2 regions of the Oceanobacillus sp. CAU 1775 genome follow, and region 1 is predicted to be linked to the other one. Evidence: a T-box and tRNA genes for the amino acid it is inferred to sense, from the RefSeq annotation. Region 1 holds a T-box; the other holds one or more tRNA genes.
What was found. The T-box of region 1 lies ahead of tyrS (tyrosine--tRNA ligase). A T-box ahead of a tRNA ligase gene usually reads a tRNA of that ligase, here a tRNA-Tyr.

Region 1 (11,805 bases):
CCATAGACACGATTCAATTCTAATGCAGACGAGGAAACTTCCATTGTCACATGAGAAACGTCGTTGTTTACCATGTCATTCAAATGATGGTGTAAATCTAGTGATTCTGGCGTTGTTAAATCAGATGGTATTTTTTTGTCACCATTTTTAATGGATACAGTCCCAATTAAACCTGTACGGAAGATTTCTGGCTCTAGTATTGCATCTATCATATAAGATGTCGTCGTTTTACCATTTGTTGCTGTAACACCAATCATCTTCAATTTTTCTGAAGGATGCTCGTAAAATGTTGACGCTAATAATGCCAATGCTTTTCTACTATCTTCTACTAAAAATTGAGGAATCATAACATCTTCCTGAATTTCTTCGACGACAGCAACGATTGCTCCAGCTTCAACAGCCTGTTTTAGATATTTATGTCCGTCTGTTTTATATCCACGAATACATACGAAAAGGTTATTAGCAAAAACCTTTTGTGAATGATATGCGATATTATCAATTTCAAGATTATCTGTTTTTGGATTATTTATTATATCAAGTGATTTAAGTAGTTTATTTAATTTCATGATCCCATTCCTCTCCATCAATTTCTAAATAATTATATCGACAATTAACGATAAAGTCTAATATAGAAAAGGATTAGGAATTATTATTTAATGGAGAGTGTAAATACTTCAAAAGGCTTGTAAGTGTCTTTTGGTTTTTATCTTCAATATCTTTTTTTCTCGGAATCTCTGGGAACGCCTCTTTACCGTCATGCCAAAAAGAAGGTAGGGTGAGGTCCGTGTCAGATTGCCATCTATCAAGCCACATGGATGGAATTTCCCCTTTAATGGTTTCTCCATACCGCATCACACTCCAGAGCTGTGCCCATGCTCGTGGAACGACTCTCCATATATCATAACCCCCACCGCCAGTAGCAATCCATTTCCCGTCGCAATATATATTAGCTATTTCCTGTGCGATTTGAGGGATTCTCTCATAAATGTTCATCGTACCACATAAATGCGTTAAAGGATCAAATACATGTGCGTCTGCACCATTTTGAGTTAAGATGACATCTGGTTTAAAGTATTCTGCTATTTCTCTAAAAGCTGTTTCGTATAATTCAAGAAATGACTCGTCCTGTGTAAAAGCATCAATCGGCAAATTGAAGGAGTATCCATGACCTTTTTTACTTCCTCGCTCGTTTACATATCCAGTTCCAGGAAAAAGATGTCGTCCTGTTTCATGAATGGAAAATGTGCAGACATTTGGGTCATCATAAAAAGCTAGTTGTACACCATCCCCGTGATGAGCGTCTGTATCAATATACATGACACGTAAATTATACTTTTCTCTTATATATTTACATGCAACTGCACCATCATTATAAATACAAAATCCCGCAGCTTGTCTTTGAAAGCCATGATGCAAGCCGCCACCTAAATTAAGTGCTTGATTAGCCTCACCAGTCAAAACAGCGTCAACAGCAGCCAGAGTGCCTCCAACAAGATAACTGGAGGCTTCATGCATATTTTCAAACATTGGTGTGTCTTCTGTACCTAATCCAAAAATTAGACCTTCATCTTTATCCAGCCGATTTTGACTAGCTTTTTTCACAGCTTCAATATATTGAACATCATGGAACAATGCTAATTCTTCATCTGTAGCCAACCGTGGAGGAATAATATCAGCCTCATCCAAACGATTTTCTGCTTCTAATAATTCCTTTGTTAAAATTAAACGTTTTTGATTAAAAGGATGATTTTCATTGAATTTATATGTTAAAAAATCATCTGAGAAAACAAATTTAGCTCTTTTTGTCATAGCTTAGGCTCCATTATATTGTTTGGCCAAAGTAGCTTAAAACCCGCTTCACGGATATCTTTAATAATTGGCATAGGATTCATCGTTTGTACACGGAAAACTAGAACTTTGTGTTCCGGGTCATCTTTATATGGATAAACAAGTACTGAAGCAATATTTACATTATGCTTGCCGAAAACCTGAGCAACTTCTGGTAAAATTCCTGGACGATGGGGAACTTTAACTTCAATTTGCGAGCCTCGTACGTGTGTACCGGTTAATTGAATTAAGTTGTATAACATATGTTTTTCCGTTACGACACCAACCAGTTTCTCGTCACTGACAACTGGTAAACAAGCAAATTCTTTATCGTAATAGATTTTTGCAATTTCTTCTACAAAATCGAGTGGGTGAATAGTGATAACAGGCTGACTCATAATCGTTTGAATTTCGTTTTGTAAGACTGCTCGGTCACCGTCCTTGATAAAAGTTGAAGGACTTGCATCACGCACATCCCGATCAGAAACAATACCAATTACTTGTTCCTGATCGTTAACAATCACGATATGCCGGATGCGATGTTTTTTTAATAGGATTAGAGCTTCTTCAATTGTCGCTGTAGGTGGAAGTGTAACAACATCAGTGTTCATAATTGATTCAACTAACATTTCTATCCCTCATTCCTTTTTCTTTGTTTATATCTAGTGAGAAAGCGTAATTGATTAAATTTTTCGATTGATTCTTCTGAAACATTTTTTCCTATACGAACCATTAGTGTGTTAGCTGGATGAGAAATTATTTCTGGATCATCTGTCGTTGCTGGCTGAAGTCCGCCTTTAGCCATCATTTTACCCATCATTTTTCGGTAATTCCAGATGCTTAATTCAGTGCCTTTTAAATCCCAATGCCAATAATATTCAGTAGATATAACGATATAATTTTCCATGTAATCATCCATCATGGAAATCTTTAATAAGTTAGAGGCTACGCGTTCTCCACGGTATTCAGGAATCATTTCAATCGCGCCTAACATAATGAGATCTTCCATATTATATGTGGACCAACGTTCTAAAGGGTCAGGATGGTGATATGTAACATACCCTACAATCATATTTTCTGTTCTTGCTACAATTATTCTTCCTTCTGGAAAGTCTGCTATTGATAATAATGCTTCGAATTGTTTGTGAGCAGGGCGAAAGGCTATTAATTTATCATGAAACTCATATTTTTTTAATTCATCTGAAGTTAGGGGGCCTTCAATTGTAATCGTTCCCATTGATGTTTCATAGGACAACGAATATTTTGTTTTCTTATGTTCCAACACTTCACCACCTTAAGAAATAAATCGCTTACATTCATTATACATTATTTGGTCACTCTTTTTTAGTATTTTTTGAAAACTCATTTTACATAAGAAAAAAAGCAAGAGCGATTAGCTCTTGCTTTTTAATCTTCACCATTATTTTCTTCTTCCTCATCTTCATCTTCTTCTTCATTACCGTTTGAATTGCCCTTACCATTGTTATTATCTTTGCCGTTGCCATTACCGTTATTGCTATTGTTATCTTTGTTGTTCTTATTTTCGTTTTTCTTATTATTGTCTTCTTTTTCTTCTTTTTTATCTTCTTTCTCTTTAGCTTTTGGTGCATCCCCTATAGTAACTGTTGCTGATTCCTTGGACTCTACACCAAAGTAATCGACAGAGCGAACATAGTATAATCCGTAGCTAGCATTGATACTGAATGAAGTTGAATCTGTACTGCCAATACGGGAAAATTTCCCGCCAGGTTCTTTTGCTTCATAAATACGATAACCAATAACATCATTACTACTTGATTTATCCCAAGTTAATTGGTTACTACTTGTTTTTACCCCTGTAGGAGGAGCAGGTGGTCTACCATCATCATCAATGTCTTCGCCAATCTCTATACTGCCAATCGGTATCCCAATGTTTTCCCACTTACTACGATCACCATTCAAAGGTATCATTAAGGATGGGTCATCAATTTTATCAATTCCATGTTTAATTAAAAACTCTGGAGTAAACATTAGACCGTCACCATTCGTAAATTCACTAGGCGTATTCGATCCAGCAACTACGGAACGGTTTCCAATTCGCACGTGGGCTCCAGTTGTTAAACTATTGTCTCTTTCTGTTGGAACGAATTTTGCATTAAATAAACCGGTTTTTACTAAGCCTGCTTGCTCACATAATTCACTTGGTAGTAATCCAGAAATTGCACAATAGCTTCTTGAAACAATTCCTTCTGGCTGTTCAAATCTATTTTGTGGTGCAACTAACTCAGGATTAATATCACTTGCTGCATTAATTAGTTCTGCCCAAAGTTTCATGTTACGATTTCCATGTGATAAATCACACCAGCCACAATAAAGTGAATCTGGTATTGCATAACCTAGCCAACTACCAAATGTAATGTTTGGATTAACCCCCATGAAATGTACGTTTTCAGTATTCTGAGATGTACCGGTTTTTCCAGCCCAATCCACACTGCCATATTTAAGCTGTGAATTTAAATATGTTCCAGTACCTTGTGTTATTGTGTCACGTAACATGTCAATTAGTAAATAACTTGTTTCAGGTGAGAAGACTCTAGTAGGTTCAATCTTATGTTCAAAGATAACTTCGCCATCTTTTGTTGTGATTTTATCGATGATATAAGTATCTACTGACTCTCCATAATTCGCGATAGTTGCAAATGCATTACCATTCTCTTCTAGAGACACTCCATATGTTGTCCCACCGATCGAAAGCGAAGGGTTGGCATATTCATTAGGACCAACTGTAGTAATCCCCATTTTAGTAAGATACTTCTCAACAGGGTTTATAGGGATTAGATCCATATAAGTTTTCACAGCAGGCACATTTCGAGATTTCGCTAAATGTTCGCGTGCGGAAAGCATTCCCTGGTGTTTCCTATCTACGTTTCTAATTTCTGTAGTTCCACTACCATCAGGTACGATTAAAGGAACATCAGCAATAGGTGTTCCAGGGTGGATTAGACCTTCTTCTAGTGCTGGGCCGTATGCTAATAATGGTTTCATCGTACTACCATTAGATCTGATTGCTTTCATATAATTAAGTTCATCTTCAAGACTATGTTCACGACTGCCGAGGAAACTTATGATTTTTCCTGTTGAATTTTCTATCATTACAGCTCCGGTTTGAACGTATTGTTCTTTTTCATCAACAATATTTCCATCCCCATCTTTTATTGGGGTAATTGTATTCGGACCGTAGTGTTGATAGTTTTTTGCCACTTCTTGAAAAGCATCATAAATTTCTTTATCAATCGTCGTATGGATTTCGTATCCGTTCATACGAATAGCTCGTTCTGCTTTATCCCTGTACTCTTCACGTAGACCAGGAATTGCTCTTAGGTCTTGTGCTGTATAACCATCCATTTCAATAAAATGATTAAAAAGGATATCTTCTGCACGGAGCTGAATTTCTCCTGTTAAAATTGGATATTGTTCATATGAAGTTTCTTCTTCCTGTTTGAAATCAGCGACAATATCATAGTTTTTTGCTGTGTTATATTGGTCTTCCGTAATATATTCCATTTCAAGCATACGATTTAGTACCGTCATCATACGATTCAAGCCTGCTTGAATGCCTTCTTCACTTTTCAGTCCACCACCACTAGCAAATGGGGTGTAAGCAGATGGACTTTGAGGGAGACCAGCTAAGTATGCAGCTTGCGCAAGATTAACTTCATCGGCATCTATACCAAATATCCCTTGTGCAGCTGTTTGTATACCAGCAATATTACTACCAGAAGCGTCTCTACCATAAGGAACAATATTTAAGTATGCTTCTAGAATTTCGTCTTTTTCGAAGAAACGTTCGAGACGAAGTGCCAAGAGAATTTCTTTAGCCTTTCTCTCAAAAGAGACTTCATTCGTTAAAATTTGATTCTTAATTAATTGTTGGGTCAGCGTGCTCCCACCAGATTGAACAGGTGCGCTTGAAACTTCTTGTAACACTGCTCGTAAAATTGCTTTAGGTACGATTCCTTGGTGTTCATTAAAATATTCGTCCTCGGTTGCAATTACCGCATCAATAAGTAATGGAGCAATATCATCGAGTGTTGTTTCATCACGATGAAGGTCAGCACTTACTTCTCCAAAATAGACATTATTCGCGAAAAACATTCGTGAGGTTTCGGAGTAATTATAGATGTCTTGGGCCATCGTCTCATAATCGCGAATTTGTTCATCCTTCACGAGCGATGCAAAATAACCTGCTCCGATTCCGCCAATAAATACAAACCCAATAAAGCCAACAATCACAAAAAATAATACAATATTCCAAAAAACACCATAGGTAATCCTGCTAGTGCGTTGGACTTTGCCGGTATTCCATATATTTTTTACTTTTTGAAGAGCATTTTTCATATAGTCTTTGAAATCCATTTGAAAACCTCCTAAAATTCCTTTATAATTATACCATATCTATATTTTTACATGAATCTTTTTTTAGAATTGTTGCATAATCTTATTATATATGCTATAAATATGAATTAATAATAAAGCGTTTGTGAAGAAGGATCGCAGTAGCCTAATAGATCACTATATAAAAGAGAGTTGACGGTAGGTGCAAGTCAATATAAATCTATTGGTGAATTACAATCTGGAGCAATTCTTTTGGTTAGTAGCTAAAAGAACGGTGGAAACATCGTTAACAATACCAAGTGGCATTTTATTGCAACAAGGGTGGTACCGCGTGTTCAAGCTCGTCCCTTTTTTAGAGGATAGGGCTTTTTTTATTTACTTTTTTATCTGAATATAAAGGAGAAGAAATGACAATGAATATTTTAGAAGAGTTAGAATGGCGTGGGTTAATCCACCAAACAACCGATAGAGAGGGACTTGAAAAACATTTAGAAAATCAACCAATCTCACTGTACTGTGGTTTTGACCCAACTGCTGATAGTCTGCATATTGGACACCTTGTCCCAATCATTATGTTGAAACGTTTCCAACAAGCAGGTCATAAGCCGATCGCACTTGTTGGTGGTGGGACAGGGATGATAGGGGATCCAAGTGGTCGTTCAACAGAGCGCTCTTTGAATAGCGAGGAAGTTGTGATGGGTTACGCTCGAAGTATTCAAGACCAGATTGGAAAGCTTGTTAACTTTGGGGAAGGCGAGAATCCTGTGATTTCTCGTAACAACCATGATTGGTTAAGCAAAATGACTTTTATTGAAATTTTAAGAGATACAGGAAAACATTTCAGCATCAATTACATGCTTGCTAAAGAGTCCGTTTCAAGCCGAATTGAACAAGGGATCACTTTTACTGAGTTTAGTTATATGTTGTTACAATCGATTGATTACATGAAACTATATGAAGAAGAGAACGTCCAGCTACAAATTGGCGGAAGTGACCAGTGGGGGAATATTACGGCTGGTATGGAGCTCATTCGACGTACAAGAAAAAATCCAGAAGAAGAAGAGGTTAATGTTTTTGGCTTAACAGTTCCGTTAATTACAAAAGCAGATGGTACTAAATTTGGTAAAACGGCTGGAAATGCTGTTTGGTTAGATGCAGAAAAGACCACACCATATGAATTTTACCAATTCTGGATTAACACAGATGATAGGGATGTTATTAAGTTTTTAAAATACTTTAGCTTCCTATCAAAAGAAGAAATTGATAAATTGGAAGAAGAAGTAGAAAATAATGCGGGAGCTCGTGTTGCTCATAAGCGTTTAGCAGAAGAAATGACTGAAATGGTTCACGGGGAAGCTGCGTTACAGCAAGCGATTAAAATTTCCGAAGCTCTATTTAGCGGAGATTTAAAAGATTTATCCGGTAGTGAAATTGAACAAGGTTTCAAGGATGTACCTACAGAGAACTTGGAAAAAGTAAATATCGGACTTGTTGATTTACTTGTGAATACAAAGATTTCACCATCTAAAAGACAAGCGCGAGAAGATATTCAAAATGGTGCCATCTATATAAATGGTGAAAGACAGCAAGATACGAACTATGAAGTTACAGAAGTTGATCGCATTGAAGATCGCTTTACAATAATAAGACGTGGGAAAAAGAAATACACACTCATCAAATTCAACTAAAATGATAAAATAAGCTTAGGATAGAATATTATCTTAAGCTTTTTTCTTGGCTATCAATTGTCGATGGATTGTCATCTGTTCATGTTGATACATATACATAAGACTGGTACATTTACGTTAGGGGATGTTAAATAATTTAGTAATCAGAACAATTATTGGCATCATTTGTAGGTTCATTTTAGATTTATATCGGAGGTAATAAAAATGAAAAAGATTTTACTTGCACTATTAGGATTTACTCTACTATTTTTAGTTGCTTGTGGTAGTAATGATGAAGTGGATGAGGTAGAAGAAGAATTACCTATTCTTGCGGTTGATTTTAAAGTACCAGAGTCTGCAGAAGTAGATGAAGTAATTGAATTAGAAGCTATTGTTACATACGGTGGAGACCCTGTTGAAAATGCCGATGAAGTAAAATTCGAATACTGGCTTATGGGTGACGAAGATAATAGTGAAGAAATCGATGGTGTTCATACAGAGAACGGAGCTTATGTAGCTGAAGTAACCTTCTCTGAAGACGGTGTATATGAAATGTATGCACATACTACTGCAGAAGGATTGCACACGATGCCTTTAACATCAATTACTATCGGTGATGGCGGAGATGTCGTTGAAGAAGAAGAACATGAGCATGCACATACTGATGGATTCCACTCCCATTTTGATCAAGAAGAAGTTATTTCAGCTGGTGAAGAGACTGAGTTAGTCGTACATTTACAAATGGATGGTGAACCATTAAGTGAAGTATCTGTGCGTTATGAAGTTGTTCCTGATGGGAATCCACAAGGTACAAACTGGATTGATGCAGAAGAAATTTCACCGGGTGAGTATGAAGCAAATCATACATTTTCTGAAACTGGGACATATAAGGTTGTTGTTCATGTGGAAGATGATGCTGACTTACATGAACATGACGAGTATACTGTTACTGTAGAGTAAAATAAAAATATAAGCAGCTTTGCCTTTATCAGGTTAGAGCTGCTTTATTTTTGATGAACTTTACTATTAGAGGGTTTATATTTTAACATTTGTAGGAATAGTCGATATAATCAAGGAGTTATTTTAAAACTTTATTGACTAAATCTTGTGATGGAGAGTAAGGGGATTAATTTATGAGAACAAGGGACCTATTGACTCCGATTGGTATTACTATCGGCTTTATAATGATCATGCTAGCAATATTGTCTGATAGTGGTGGAGAAGGAGTAACTTCATTTATAGATATTACGAGTATTTTTATTGTAATTGGTGGATTGACAGGGTCAATGTTAATAACGTTTAAATTCGATCAAATCAAACACACTGGAAAAATAATTCAAGAAACAATGTATAAAAACGATATGCGCCTGCCTGAACTTATTCGATTGTTTGTTGAATTGTCTGAAGAGGCAAGGAGAAAAGGGGTTCTAGCTTTAGAAAATAAACTAGATACGATTGACGATGCTTATCTTAAGAAAGGTGTCTTACTCCTTGTTGATGGACTTGAACCAGAAGATATTAAAGATATTATGGAAGCAGAAATAACTGCGATGGAAGAAAGACATTACCAAGGTAGAACATTGTTAGAGAAAGCTGGAGCATATGCACCAGCTTGGGGAATGATTGGGACGCTGATTGGCTTAATTTTAATGCTTAATAGATTATCTGATCCAGCTTCACTTGGGCCAAGCATGGCGGTCGCTCTTATCACTACACTATACGGGATTGTGCTTGCAAACTTAGTATTTCTTCCAATGGCAGCTAAATTAGAAGCAAAAAGTAATGAAGAGATTTTTATTAGACAAATTATTATTGAAGGGGTTGTTGGTATCCAATCAGGTCAAAACCCTAGATTACTAGAAGAGAAACTAAGTGCTTTTCTCTCACATGACTCCAAAAATGAATTAGATGTCAACATCTATAATAAAGATACTAGAAATGTAGGGGACAGATAAAATGAAACGTAGGAGAATAAGAAAAGCCAATGACAGTGGAGCACCATCATGGATGGTTACCTATTCGGATATGGTTACATTAATATTGGTATTTTTTATCTTGCTTTTTTCTATGTCTCAAATTAGTCAAAATAAATTCGAAATGGTGACAGAGTCCTTCCAAAATAGAGGAATCTTTGATTTTTACCCTTCGATTGTGCCGTTAGATACGCCAAGTAGTGTAGATACGGAAGATGACGAAGACTTTTTTAGCTTTCCATTAGATAGAGAAAATGAGGCGCGTGACGAGGAAATTCTAAATTCTTTAATGACTGAAGTCGAAACCTTTCTGGAAGAAAACGATTTAAATGAAGTGATTTCTGCTAACCGAACGGAAGAAGGAGTAGAATTAATTTTACAAGATTATTTATTCTTTAATCCTGGAGAGGCAGAAATTCTCGATGAAGGGCTGCCATTTCTAATAAAAATAGGTAGGCTACTTTCTACAATTGAAAATGACATAGTGATTGAAGGTCATACAGATAATAGACCAATGAGTAGCTTTGTGTATCCTTCGAACTGGGAATTGTCTGGAGCTAGAGCAAGTACAATTGTTAGATATTTTATTGATGAACAGCGTTTAAATGAAGCAAGGTTTAGAATAGCTGGGTATGGTGAAACGAAACCAATTGCACCGAATGACTCTGCCGAAAATATGGCTCAAAATCGTAGAGTAGAAATAGTCATTTTAAAAGAATAGTTTGTTATATAGAAACAGCCACTTAACCTCCATTGAGATTTTAAGTGGCTTTCGTTCACTACTAATTTATATCATATTTTTTCCTGATAATTGAATTGATTTTTGTACTAAGATATTAAGTGGATCAATACAATATTGTTTTATTTCTTCATTAATAGGTACAGTGGACAATTCAGTACATCCTAAAATAACACAATCTAAATTTTCTTTGCCTATAAAGTCACTTATAATACTATTCAGTACTTCGGGATTATAATTAACATCCGATTTAATACTGTAGATGATGTCCATTACTTTTCCTTGTGTTTCTTGATCTGGATGAATCGGATTCAACCTTGCTTCTTTGAAAGTGTTTTTATAAACATTTGTAGAAATTGTACCATCTGTTGCCAAAATACCAACTTTACTATTTTCACCATATTGATTATAAGCAAAACTCGCCGTTTCTTCTATCATGTTGATGATATTAATATTTGTCATCTGCTGCATTTCTTTATAGAAATAATGCGATGTATTACATGGGATAGCGATATTAGCTACGCCAGCTGTTTCCATTAATTCAATATCTTTTTTTACCGTTTCAAGAAATACTTTTTCTTTTTTTTCTAAGATTGCCCGAGTTCTGTCGGGCATTGTAGCGTGGTTAAGAATCATCATATCGATATGATCTTGATCTTTGTTAGCCAATGTATGTTTTATAATCCTTTTATAAAATATCATTGTAGCTAATGGCCCCATGCCACCTATTACTCCTAATTTATAATTCATATTTACACCACCGAAAGCTTTTGATAATAGCATTGTTAAAGCTAAAAGTTTGAGACCTTTACGGATTATTATCCGAACAGTACCGAACTGTAACATAGCCTTAAAAAAATATACTTTCATTTATCGATACCAAAATCAAAAAACATATATTTAATAAACTAATATTGCATGAATTAATGTTTTGTGTCAATGGATTGCTATACTGTTTGTAGCAAAGTTTGACTGTTGTTGTCACATATTGTTACTATATAGTGTAGGTAATTTGCCGAAAATATATTTATGATTTGATTAAACTTATACAATTACTAAAGATTCACCTTAAATAAATAGAAAATGACAGGTTTTAAACCGCTATTAGAAAAGAGGATATAGCTTATGAGTAAATTAGACTTCCTTCCAGTAATACTAGGTTCTGATGAAAATGCTTATGGAATGGCACGTGCTTTTCATGAGGAATATGGAATTACTAGTATTA
Region 2 (11,805 bases), on a different contig from region 1:
AAGGTCATCCACTTCAATAGCCATAGATTCTAATACTCTCGTCTCTTCAACTTCAACCTCTACATCAATTGTTACCATTTCTTCGGTAATTACACCTTCAGGTAATGCTAGTCCAACTTCGTAAGTGCCTGATTCGGTAATTTCCGAGAGATCAATATCTTCTGTGGTGATCGCAGAAATGTTTTCAAGTATTTCACTTCTCGCAAAGATTTCTACCTCGTCTAGATTAGCAGAAGTGGAAATAAGAGAAAAGCCATCTGGTAACTCACCTGTCGTTTCAACTGTTACTGGAACTGTTTTGCTTGGGTTTAAAATTTCTACAGAGATGACTACTGTTTCTCTATCCAAGCGCACATTCAATTCATTTCCCTGACTATCATAGACATTGATTGGCACTTCTCGATTAGTAATGGAAGTATCCAGCCCTCCTACATCAACATAAACCCTAACAACACCAATTTGTTCCATAATATTTCTTGAGGTTGTTACTGTCACCGTCGACTGATCAAGGGTATACTCACCTATTTCAAAACCATCTGGTAATTGATCCACATTTAAGAAGTCAACCGTGATTGGAAACTCTTCATTTGCCCGCTCTTCGATGGTAACTTCTATTGTTTTTGGTTCAATATATACGCGGATATCATCACTAAAGTCATGTTCTAGTTCTACCGTATGCTCCCCTTCTTCATAGCCATTTAAGTCCACATAAACAGAGAAGTTACGGTTTAATATCGTCGGCATCAAGGATGAAGGTGTACCTTCTAATGAAACCGTCGCAAATTCAGGGATACCACTTACAACGTAGTTTTCAGAATCTATCCGAATATCTACTGGCACATCTTCAAGTCGCTGTAACTGACTATTTCTCCCAGGAATAGAGGAGTCGTTTGTTGTAGAATTAGATTCCACGTTAACAAAGATAAATAATGTTACTGCGAACGCGAGAGCCAATACTCGAATAAACCATTTACTTTGAAACCAATTATCCATTACTGCCCACCCCCCGTTTCTTCGTTTTTTTATCAGAGGATGATGGAGTTAGTGTGAGATGCTCTGTTAGAATTTCAGTTAATGCATCTTTAGTAATATCTCGATGTAATTCACCATTTAATGTGAAGGATATCGCACCAGTCTCTTCAGAAACGATAAGTGTAAGGGCGTCTGTTACTTCACTGACCCCCATCGCAGCACGGTGTCTCGTTCCTAATTCTTTAGAGATAAACGGGCTTTCTGATAGTGGTAAGTAACATGCAGCTGCGACAATCTCACCTTTTCTAATAATAACCGCTCCATCATGAAGTGGAGTATTTGGTGTAAAAATATTAGTTAATAGTTGATGTGTAAGTTTCCCATTTATTGAGATACCTGTTTCTGCATAGTCACCGATTCCTGTCTCTTTTTCAATAGAGATAAGTGCACCTATTCGACGTTTTGCCATATACATGCATGAATTAACGATTGCTTCTACATGGTGTTCAATCGTTTCTTTAGATTTCGTATTTCTCGAGAAAATACTTCCTCTCCCTAATTGTTCAAGAGCTCTTCTCAATTCTGGTTGGAATAAAATGATAATAACTATAATACCCCAACGAAGAAATTGATTCGTAAAGTAACGAACCGTTTGTAAATCGAAAGCAATACTAATCAACCAAATAACAAGTATAACTGCAATACCTTTTAATAATTGAACTGCTTTCGTGCCACGAATAAGCATCATCAGTTTATATAGTACATACCAGATGAGAGCTATATCTACAGTTATTCTAAGTAAGTTGAGAAGGTCAAATCCCCCATCGAGCATGGTTACACATCCTTTAATAATAAAAAATAATAATATCGCTATTTGAATATTTACTATAGAAATTAAAAGTATCAATAATGATACTTATTATAACATAAATACCTATATTCATGTGAATTGTAAAGGAGTAGGATGAAGGAAGAAAATAAAAAAAAAGAGAATGAGAAGTCACTGACTTTTCATCCTCAACCTTAGTAAGCACTTTTATCTAATTTCCAAAAGAGAATACGGTTTTTGCAAAGCTTTTTACCTTATACCAAATCCATTCAAACACCCTGTCAACCGTTTCAAATTCTCCATTAACTTCTCCGACAGAAGCCATTAGACCACTATTGTCTAGCGGATTATCCTCGATTAATTTTCCATTTACCAATGTTACATTTCCATCTACTGTTCCATATATAATTAAGTTGCCATTCTTCACAAGTAAATCACCTTCGACAACTTCACCTTCAGGAACAATTACGGTATCTCCTTCAATTATCAAGTTATCTTGTTTTGAAACAACAAGCTGATTATCTTGTTCAAATGATGTCATTGCACCAGTCAACATTAAAACAAGGAAAATTGCAGCTGCGGTAAGCATTGGATGCATTTTAAACCAACGCAAATAACGCACACGTTTTTTCTCTGTCGGTATATTCTGCATGACATTTGCAGTAAAATTCGCAGGCGCTTCAAATCGCTCTGCACTCTGAATTAATGTGACCGTACGCTTTAATTCATGAAAATGTTGTTGGCAGTCTTCACAGTCCTCAAGATGCCTTTGCAATTCAACTTCTTCAGCTTTGATTAAGTCACCATCTAAATATTTATGCATTAAATGAACCATCTCTGGTTTACATTTCACAAGTTCCACACTCCTTTACACATGACGTAGTTTTTTACGTAATGCTTCTCTTCCACGATGAATCCGAGTTTTAACCGTTCCAAGCGGAATGTCCATAATATCGCTAATCTCTTGAAGAGAAAATTCTTCTAAATACCTTAAAATAATAATGCTGCGATACTTTGGAGGAAGCTCTGAGATTTCTTGGTGGATATAGCTTTGCAATTCATTTGCCTCCACCTCTTCTACAGGTGAAATATCCTCACTCTGAAGCTGTGAGTACATATCTAAACCTTCCGTTCCTTTGACTTCCGCATCCAAGAAATAATCTGGTTTTCGTTTGCGCAATCGATCAATTGTAAGATTCGTTGCGATTCGGTATAACCAAGTTGAAAATTTCCGGTTCTCATCAAAGGAATGAATATTTACATATGCTCGAATAAATGCTTCTTGGGCCATATCCTCTGCCTCATGTGCATTACCTAGCATTCGGTAACAGTGCTGGTATATTTTATTTTGGTAAAAAGAGACCAGATCCTCATAAGCTGCTTGATCTCCTTTTTTCACTTCTCTTATTTTCTCTTTTATCATTTGATCCATACATTTACCTCCGCTTATTCTGCGGTACCTTAGTTACGAGTCTTCACTTTGAAAGGTTTCACTTTTATCATTGATTTCTTTTTTCTTTTAAAAAATCTTATGTATTCTTCACAAATAATTCATAGGTTTATACTTGCAAATAATTGGGTAATTTCTTACTATAGTATACTAGATAGGAGGAAGCTTTTGTGGGTAAATTAATATTATTAAAAGAAATCGAATCTTGCCGTCGAGAAATGATCTCTCTCAGTTACTATCACGAACTAACTTCCGATATAATGATTGAGTCTAGTATGAAACTGGATGAACTTATAAATAAATATCAAAAGTATACAGAATATGAATACACAGCTAAATAGAGATGATGATTAAAAAAGACATGCTAGACATGTCTTTTTTTAGTTCCTATAACTATCAAAATGATAATGATAGATAACTAGAATATGGGATTGCATATCCTTTTTCGAACGCGTGAATTTTAAACAAGTTCTACACCTTTTGGATGGGAGTGAATTGCTAATGGCTTAATTCCAGCTTCTTTCCAAGCTTCGAATAACGCTATAGCTTGTTCTTCCGTTGACATAAATGCAATTCCACAATCTCCTCCACCAGCACCTGATGGTTTTCCAGCACCGTCAAGAGATTCCGCGATATCACATAACTTTGATAGTAGTGGTGTTTCAATCGCAGTATCTGCTTGCCTGCCGATTTCTGCCAAAGTTTGTCGATTTGCTTTTATTCCAGAAAGAATCTGTGATATGTTTTGTTGCTCCATCCCAGTCAATAACTGCTCAACCGCTTTTTCGCTATTATCCAAAAAACGAGCAAATGCTTTTGGATTATCGTCTTTTTGTTGGAGGATTCTTTCAACTAGCTTCACAGTTGATGCTGGTTTTCCAGTCCATCCTACGCAAAAATGGATCCACGACGGTAATTCAATGGAATGAATCGATAAATACTTCCACTCCATCTGGATAACTTCACTAATTGTTTGCGCTTCACGATATTTTTTAAGTAGCCACTCTGCTTGGAAGGAAGCATATTTTAAAACTCCCCCATAAACTGAAGCTGCTACATCTGCACCAGAACCGCTCCCTTGGGTGATCACATGAGCTAAAGCTGATAATTTAAAAATAAGATTTTTATCTAGTTGATGATTTTTAAACTTTGCAATAATCGCAGAGACAACCGCAGTTACTACTGCTGCACTTGAGCCAAGTCCATACTTTAAACCAGAAGCATCATCTAATTCACTACGAATAGAAAGAGAAAAAGGCGTAATTTCTTCTCCCTGCTCCTCAAGATATGTGCAAGTAACTTGCATCGCTGCTTTTACAAAAGAAAGACGAGCATCATCAGAGTCAATCGAAAGTTGACCATCTCTATAATTCCATCTTAATTGAAGTAAATTGAAATCGCTTAATGTTAATTCCCCTACTTTTGAAGCGCTAATCGTTGCATAAACAAATCGATCAACTGCTGTCACAGCAAGATGTTGGTTAGGAACCAGGACAGAAAACTCTCCTGCTACCATTAATTTACCTGGTACTTTTATTGTCATTTCTTGTTTCGACAAAATATTCATCCCCTATAGATAGGTTACGCCTGGACCTGGCTTACTTAAAATTACATCCGTTACTCCAGGTACTTCTTGTAGCGCTTTCTGAACAATTGCTTCATGCTCTGGTAAATATAATACTTTAACGTTCGGTCCAGCATCCATTGTGTAATATGCAGGAATACCTTGTTCACGTAGTTCTTCGACTCGGTGCATCACGCGAATTGTAGAATCAATCCAATATGTAAATGGCGGTTTTGCACCCAAAGATGTTGCATGCATTTTCAATGCGTTCGCTTCTGCAATTTCCCCAACACGGATAAAGTCTTTCGCTTGAATTGCTTCTTTAATATTTTCTAAATCCTCAGGAAGACTCTTTAACCAACCATCGTAAAACGGGGAGGTTTCTACTGTACGTCGCATTCCTTCTCGACTTGAAATTTTCTTCATTGTCGCTGACAAAACAACTGCCGCCATACGAACATCCCAATGTTCTTTTGGTGCAACCGGAATTGCATAGGAATCAGAACCGTCCTCTTTCTCACCCATTTCCCATTGAACAAAGCCACCATAAATCGAGCGACTAGCAGAACCCGAACCTTGTCTAGTTAATCGGGACAATTCCATATCGGATAACTCCAAACCAATTGCTTTCGTACCAGCTGCTGCTAAAGCCGCAAATCCTGATGCGGAAGAAGCTAGTCCTGCTGCTGTTGGTACTTTATTAATGGAATGGACATTTGCATATAATTCTTTTTTATTAGCAAGTTCACGAATTAAATCGAGAAACGTAGTCACACGGCGGAACGCTTCACCAGTAACTTCTTCATCATTTAATAAAAATTTATCTTCAGTCAGGTCTTCTTGAAAGTCTACAGTTGTTGTTGTGTGAAAACCGTCTAATGTTAAGGAAAGACTACTATTCGTAGGTAAGATAATTTCTTCATTACGCTTTCCCCAATATTTAATTAAGGCTATATTTGTATGTGCTTTTGCTGTAGCTTTCATAATAATCCCCTTTTATAAAATAATAATTATCTTTTCCATACATAATAAAGTAACCAAATATTAAAGACAAGCTTAATATCTGGTTACTAGTTGTTTTTATATTAATCCTGTTTTTTTAAGACGAAAGGCCAAACGGATTGTGCCCCAAAGTTCTTTAGCTTTTCAGCAAGTTGCTTGGAGTGAACTTCATTTTGAGCAAGTGCAATAATACAACCACCATTTCCTCCACCAGTCAGTTTGGCACCTAGTGCGCCTTCCTGCCTAGCAAAATGAATGAGACGGTTTAATACAACATCACTTACACCAAGGTACTCAAGTTCTTTTTGAGCTTCATTTAGCATTTGTCCAAGGAAATGTTTACTCGCTTTTTCTAAAGCATCCTTCGCATCATAAGTTAATTGACCAATTCGATCAATTTTTCTTTGAATTTTCTTAGGTGCTTTCCTTAATAGGTTGGTTACAGAAGCTACCGCTGATTTTGTATCAGCATCTTGGCCTGAATCTGCAACAATGAAATGAAAGTCTTCTTTGATTTCTATTTTAGTAATTGGGTGATCTTTTTCAAACCAAATAGGAGCGTCTGAAGTGATTGTTAAAGTGTCGATGCCGCTTGGCGAACCATGCGCATATGTTTCAGCGATGTTAGCGAGCTCAAGCAATTCTTCTTCTGTACAAATTCTGTCCGCATAATTAAATAGCGAACGAATAACTGAAATTGCTACTGAAGCACTTGAACCCAAGCCTTTCCCAGGTGGGATAGAAGAATTAATACGAATCACTAAATCCTCTACAGGAATCTCTAAATAATCCAATGTATCATTAATACACTTCACAATACCGTATAAAGATTCCGGCGCTAAATGAAGTGGACCATAATAAAAAGCACTATCGAGCTTAACTATACCTGGTACATAATCGACAGTAGTCTCTACACCAATTAAAGGAAACGGAATAGCAATCGCAGGTTGTCCGTGTACAACTGCATGCTCTCCAATTAATATTAATTTACTATGAGCTATACCAATAGCTGTTTTCTCTGAAGTTGATACTTTTTCTGCACTCATTTTTTAAATTTATCCACCAATTCTTTAGCTATTCCAACACGGATGTCTTTTAACTTTACTAACTCTTCAGCTACCATATCAACCATCTCCCCTGTAGCACCTGCTGCTATTGCAACAGAGCGAGAATGTAAGTTCATATGCCCTTTTTGGATACCATCTGTAGCAAGTGCCTTTAGTGCGCCAAGGTTCTGGGCAAGTCCAACAGCCACAATAACTTCAGATAGCTCCTTAGCAGAATGAACATCTAAGAGTTCCAACGAAAATTTCGCCATAGGATGTACGCGTGTCGCACCGCCTACAATTCCTATAGACATTGGGAGTTCAATTTCTCCCACGAGATTACCTTCTTTATCTTTGGACCAAGTAGTCATAGACCCATATTGGCCATTCTTCACCGCGTATGCATGTGCGCCAGCTTCTACTGCACGCCAATCATTTCCAGTGGCGATAACTACGGGATCGATTCCATTCATAATTCCTTTATTATGCGTTACAGCACGATATGGATCTGATGCAGCAAATTCGTATGCATGAATCACTCCATCGCGTACTTCTTCACCAGAGAAATCTCCAGTTTTTAATAGATGAGGTGGAATGACACATTTTGCACGTGCCAAGCTTCGATCCGCAAGATTCGATAAAATTCGCAAATAGACCTTACCTCTTGTTACTTCTTCTACCAATGGCGCTATTGCTTCAGCCATTGTATTAATAATATTCGCACCCATAGCATCTACAGTATTTACATAAAGATGTACCACAAGCATTTTTCCGAATTTAGAATCAGTTTCTTCATTTAATATACGTACATCTAAATCCTTTGTTCCACCGCCACGTTTAACAATACTAGGATATGCAGCATCTGCAGCTTTAATAAGCATATCTTTATTAGCCAATACTGCTTCCTTTGCCTTTGTGAAATCGTCACAGCCAACAACTTGAATTTGACCAATCATTACTCTTTCGGTTGATTCAGCAGTAAAACCACCTGCGTCATGAACAATTTTCGCAATATGACTAGCTGAAGCAACTACAGATGCCTCTTCAATAACCATAGGGACTACATACTCTTTCCCATTTATGAGGAAGTTCAATCCTAATCCGAGAGGCAATTGAAAGGTTCCTACTACATTTTCAATCATTTTATCAGCAGTATCTACCGATAGAGGAGATCTCGAAGAAAATACATCTTGCATGTCTTCTGAAAATGCATACATACTATTTATTATATCTTTTCTTTCTTCCAATGTTTTTTTATAAAATCCCGAAATTCTGGACGACTTCATCGCCGATCATCCTTTATATAAGTAAGTTATCTGCAAAATTTATGACTAGGTGATAACACCTATAACCTAAAAATATTCTTAAACTAGATTATAACATGTTCTATCATATTTTTTGTGGAAAGAGCTACTTTTTTATTATTAAACCTTATAAAAATTAAATTTCTGTATCTATTATGTTAAAAATAGCCCTAAATTGCAAATAAACAAGGCATGAACGAAGTTAGCCTTGTTTATTTGATGAATGTATTTAGTTCGTATTTCGAGGTCTGTTCCTCGTGATGATGAGCCATACAGGATTCGAACCTGTGACCCTCTGATTAAAAGTCAGATGCTCTACCGACTGAGCTAATGGCTCGTATATAATATGCGTTAAATAATATTTAGCTCTCGACCAACGATGCTCGTCGCGTTGCAAGTTATATCAGTGAAGTAGCGCTCCTCGCAAGCAACGCGGGGAAGCTTGTTCAAAGAAGTAAATGTTGCTTGCTCTACCGACTGAGCTAATGGCTCGTAATATTTATTAAGTAGCACTGGATAAACCTCTATACTTTTATAGTTTCTGCTCAACGCTTCACAAAAGTAATCTACAAGGAACTATATTATCCATACCCATAACATTTATTTTTGAAACAAAAAAACTGGGCTACTAGGATTCGAACCTAGGGAATGACGGGACCAAAACCCGTTGCCTTACCGCTTGGCTATAGCCCAATGAAATGGTGGAGGGGGGCAGATTCGAACTGCCGAACCCTGAGGGAGCGGATTTACAGTCCGCCGCGTTTAGCCACTTCGCTACCCCTCCACATATAATATATACAAATGTCTTCAAATCATACTAGTAAATAAAATAATGGTGCCGGCCAGAGGACTTGAACCCCCAACCTACTGATTACAAGTCAGTTGCTCTACCAGTTGAGCTAGGCCGGCATGATAAAATTTAGTGCTGGTTTTTTTGAATGAGCTACCAGTTTAAAAGCTCGTCGTGATGCAAGACATGATTTGGTGAAGCTTGTATCACTCGTAGCTACCTTCATGGTGGAGGATGCAGGGCTCGAACCTGCGACCCCCTGCTTGTAAGGCAGGTGCTCTCCCAGCTGAGCTAATCCTCCATGAATTAAGGTTAAATTTGAATTTCAGTAGTCTATTAAATAAAAAAACCTTCGTGTAAATATATGTAAACTACTAATTAAAATGGTGACCCGTACGGGATTCGAACCCGTGATACCGCCGTGAAAGGGCGGTGTCTTAACCGCTTGACCAACGGGCCGGTTTATTATGTACTGTCCAAATAAAAGCCTGCTGAACAGACTGACGAATTATATTATAACTAGTTCTATTAGTTTTGTAAAGAGTTATTTTAAATTTTTTTTTTCTAAACAACTTTCAAGATATATTTTGATTTCTCTATTAATAGAACATAGGTTATAATGGATAGAAAATACAACATATTATTTGGAGGTAAACCATGTCAGGCTTATTAGAAGGAAAGAATATTGTGGTTACAGGGGTAGCTAATGAAAGAAGTATTGCATGGGGTATTACAAAATCCTTGCATAACGCTGGAGCTAATTTAATTTTCACAAACAGACAAGAACGTTCACATAATAAATTACTAAAACTATTAGAGAAACATGAAATAACACCAAAAGCATTAATCTCTCTTGATGTTGCGAGTGATGAAAGTATCCAATCCGCTTTTCAAGAAATGAAAGAAAAGGTTGGCGTCATTCACGGACTTGTTCATTCTATCGCGTTCGCAAACCGCGAGGAATTAAAAGGTGAATATGCTGACACATCAAGAGATGGATTTTTAATCGCACAAGAAATTAGCGCTTTCTCTTTAGTAGCATTAACGAAGGCGGCAAAAGAGTTAATGACAGAAGGCGGCAGCATTGTTACGCAAACATACTTAGGCGCAGAAAGAGTGATTCCAAACTATAATGTAATGGGAGTTGCAAAAGCGTCGCTTGAAGCGAGTGTCCGTTATCTAGCAGAAGATGTTGGGAAGTATAATATCCGTGTAAATGCTATTTCAGCGGGGCCAATTCGAACACTATCTGCTAAAGGGGTTTCAGGATTTAACGAAAAGGCAAATGTTATAGTAGAGAAAGCACCTCTTAGAAGAAATGTTGACCAAGATCAAGTTGGAGATGCTACATTATTCTTCCTTAGCGAATTATCACGAGGTGTGACTGGTGAAGTCTTACATGTAGATTCAGGATTTCATATTATTGGTGGGTAATTAAGATAAATAGACGCTTTTTTCATAAAGGCGTCTTTTTTTCCACTTAAAATACTATTATTAGATATAAAGGGGGCTCGGGTTGTATGAAAGAATGGTTTTTAACCTTAAAAGGAGATGCCTTTGTTACATTTGGCACGAGTCATTTCATTATGTTGGCGATTTACTTTATTATTGTATTCTTACTCCTGTACTTTCAGGGCACTATCCGATCGAACAAAAGAATATCAAATAGCATCCGCTGGATATTATTCATTTTATTAATTGCATCAGAGGTCTCTTATCAGACTTGGACAGCTACTCATGGGATTTGGCGTGAAAATCTACCTTTTCATCTATGCGGTGTTGCTGGGATTGTCGGTGCTATCGCATTACTTACAATGAACAGACATCTGATTCCAATAGCTTTTTTTATCGGCTTAGTGCCAGCTTTTGCAGCATTAATTACACCCGACTTACTCTTTGACTTTCCTAATTTTAGATTTTTTAAGTTTTTCATTCATCATATTGCAATATCAGTTACGAGTATTTACCTAGCTATCGTTATGAAACCACCATTTATCACCTTTAAATCATTACTCTACACGTATTTTTATTTAGTCCTGTATGCATTTTTTATCGGGCTTCTTATTAATCCTTGGCTAGATGCAAATTATTTATATCTGGAAGGAACGCCTGTAACGAGTTCGCCGTTGGATTTGCTAGGTGAAGGATTCTGGTATCGAATCAATTTAGGAATTCTGGCTTTCGTAGTATTTCTGGCGCAATTTTATATCTATCGTTTTTTAAAAAGAAAGATGAATTAATAAATGCTGCAAACCTCTACCGAATAAGAGGTTTGCAGCATTTAGGCTATTTTATAAATAGAACCAACGCTCTTTTAGCGCTAGTAGAACAGCCTTTGTTCGGTCTTTCACTCCGAGTTTCCCTAAGATAGAAGTGATATGATTTTTGACTGTCTTGTCAGATATATCAAGGTTTTTCGCAATGTCATCATTTTGAAATCCCCCCACCAATTCACCTAGCACTTCCCATTCTCTTTTTGTTAAAAGGTTCAATGGACGCGACACTTCTTTGTAAACGTCTTGCTTATATTTTCTAAATATCGTTTCTCCCACACGCGGGTGGATATATAACATATCTTTACGCATATAGTTGATTCCATCTATGAATTCATGTATTTCCATATCCACAGGGAAAAAACCTGCTAAATCAAAATGTAAATATTCTTGAATAACAGCAATCTCTTTATCCGGGATGATAACTGCGATCTTCGTGTCATTTTTTCTATATACTCGCATTACCTCACGTAAAGAAAGCTGAGCTTCTAAGTCCAGAATGATAATTTCACTTTCTTCATCAGATTGAAATAAATCGTCGATAAATGCAGCGTTATACATTTGAACCTCATCAT

Region 2: it encodes a tRNA-Tyr, which carries the amino acid that the T-box ahead of tyrS (tyrosine--tRNA ligase) is inferred to sense. The anticodon was not compared.

The regions. Positions count from the first base shown of each region.
Region 1 is NZ_JBTLRO010000004.1:128,803-140,607, forward strand. Features, by position in the region: gene ACXYMZ_RS08555 (Mur ligase family protein) at 1-566, opposite strand, end outside; gene ACXYMZ_RS08560 (acetoin utilization protein AcuC) at 640-1,809, opposite strand; gene ACXYMZ_RS08565 (acetoin utilization AcuB family protein) at 1,806-2,456, opposite strand; gene ACXYMZ_RS08570 (GNAT family N-acetyltransferase) at 2,459-3,109, opposite strand; gene ACXYMZ_RS08575 (transglycosylase domain-containing protein) at 3,235-6,222, opposite strand; T-box leader at 6,341-6,553, shown strand; gene tyrS (tyrosine--tRNA ligase) at 6,615-7,889, shown strand; gene ACXYMZ_RS08585 (FixH family protein) at 8,094-8,828, shown strand; gene motP (flagellar motor protein MotP) at 9,002-9,823, shown strand; gene motS (flagellar motor protein MotS) at 9,825-10,562, shown strand; gene cuyB (cysteate racemase) at 10,629-11,426, opposite strand; gene ACXYMZ_RS08605 (carboxylate--amine ligase) at 11,706-11,805, shown strand, end outside.
Region 2 is NZ_JBTLRO010000010.1:54,718-66,522, reverse strand. Features, by position in the region: gene ACXYMZ_RS14745 (CdaR family protein) at 1-993, opposite strand, end outside; gene cdaA (diadenylate cyclase CdaA) at 986-1,804, opposite strand; gene rsiW (anti-sigma-W factor RsiW) at 2,013-2,654, opposite strand; gene sigW (RNA polymerase sigma factor SigW) at 2,670-3,233, opposite strand; gene ACXYMZ_RS14725 (aspartyl-phosphate phosphatase Spo0E family protein) at 3,422-3,592, shown strand; gene ACXYMZ_RS14720 (phosphomevalonate kinase) at 3,712-4,818, opposite strand; gene mvaD (diphosphomevalonate decarboxylase) at 4,822-5,799, opposite strand; gene mvk (mevalonate kinase) at 5,901-6,863, opposite strand; gene ACXYMZ_RS14705 (hydroxymethylglutaryl-CoA reductase, degradative) at 6,860-8,149, opposite strand; tRNA gene ACXYMZ_RS14700 (tRNA-Lys) at 8,432-8,504, opposite strand; tRNA gene ACXYMZ_RS14695 (tRNA-Gln) at 8,788-8,860, opposite strand; tRNA gene ACXYMZ_RS14690 (tRNA-Tyr) at 8,867-8,951, opposite strand; tRNA gene ACXYMZ_RS14685 (tRNA-Thr) at 9,001-9,076, opposite strand; tRNA gene ACXYMZ_RS14680 (tRNA-Val) at 9,183-9,258, opposite strand; tRNA gene ACXYMZ_RS14675 (tRNA-Glu) at 9,342-9,416, opposite strand; gene fabI (enoyl-ACP reductase FabI) at 9,615-10,391, shown strand; gene ACXYMZ_RS14665 (YwaF family protein) at 10,478-11,197, shown strand; gene ACXYMZ_RS14660 (helix-turn-helix transcriptional regulator) at 11,249-11,805, opposite strand, start outside.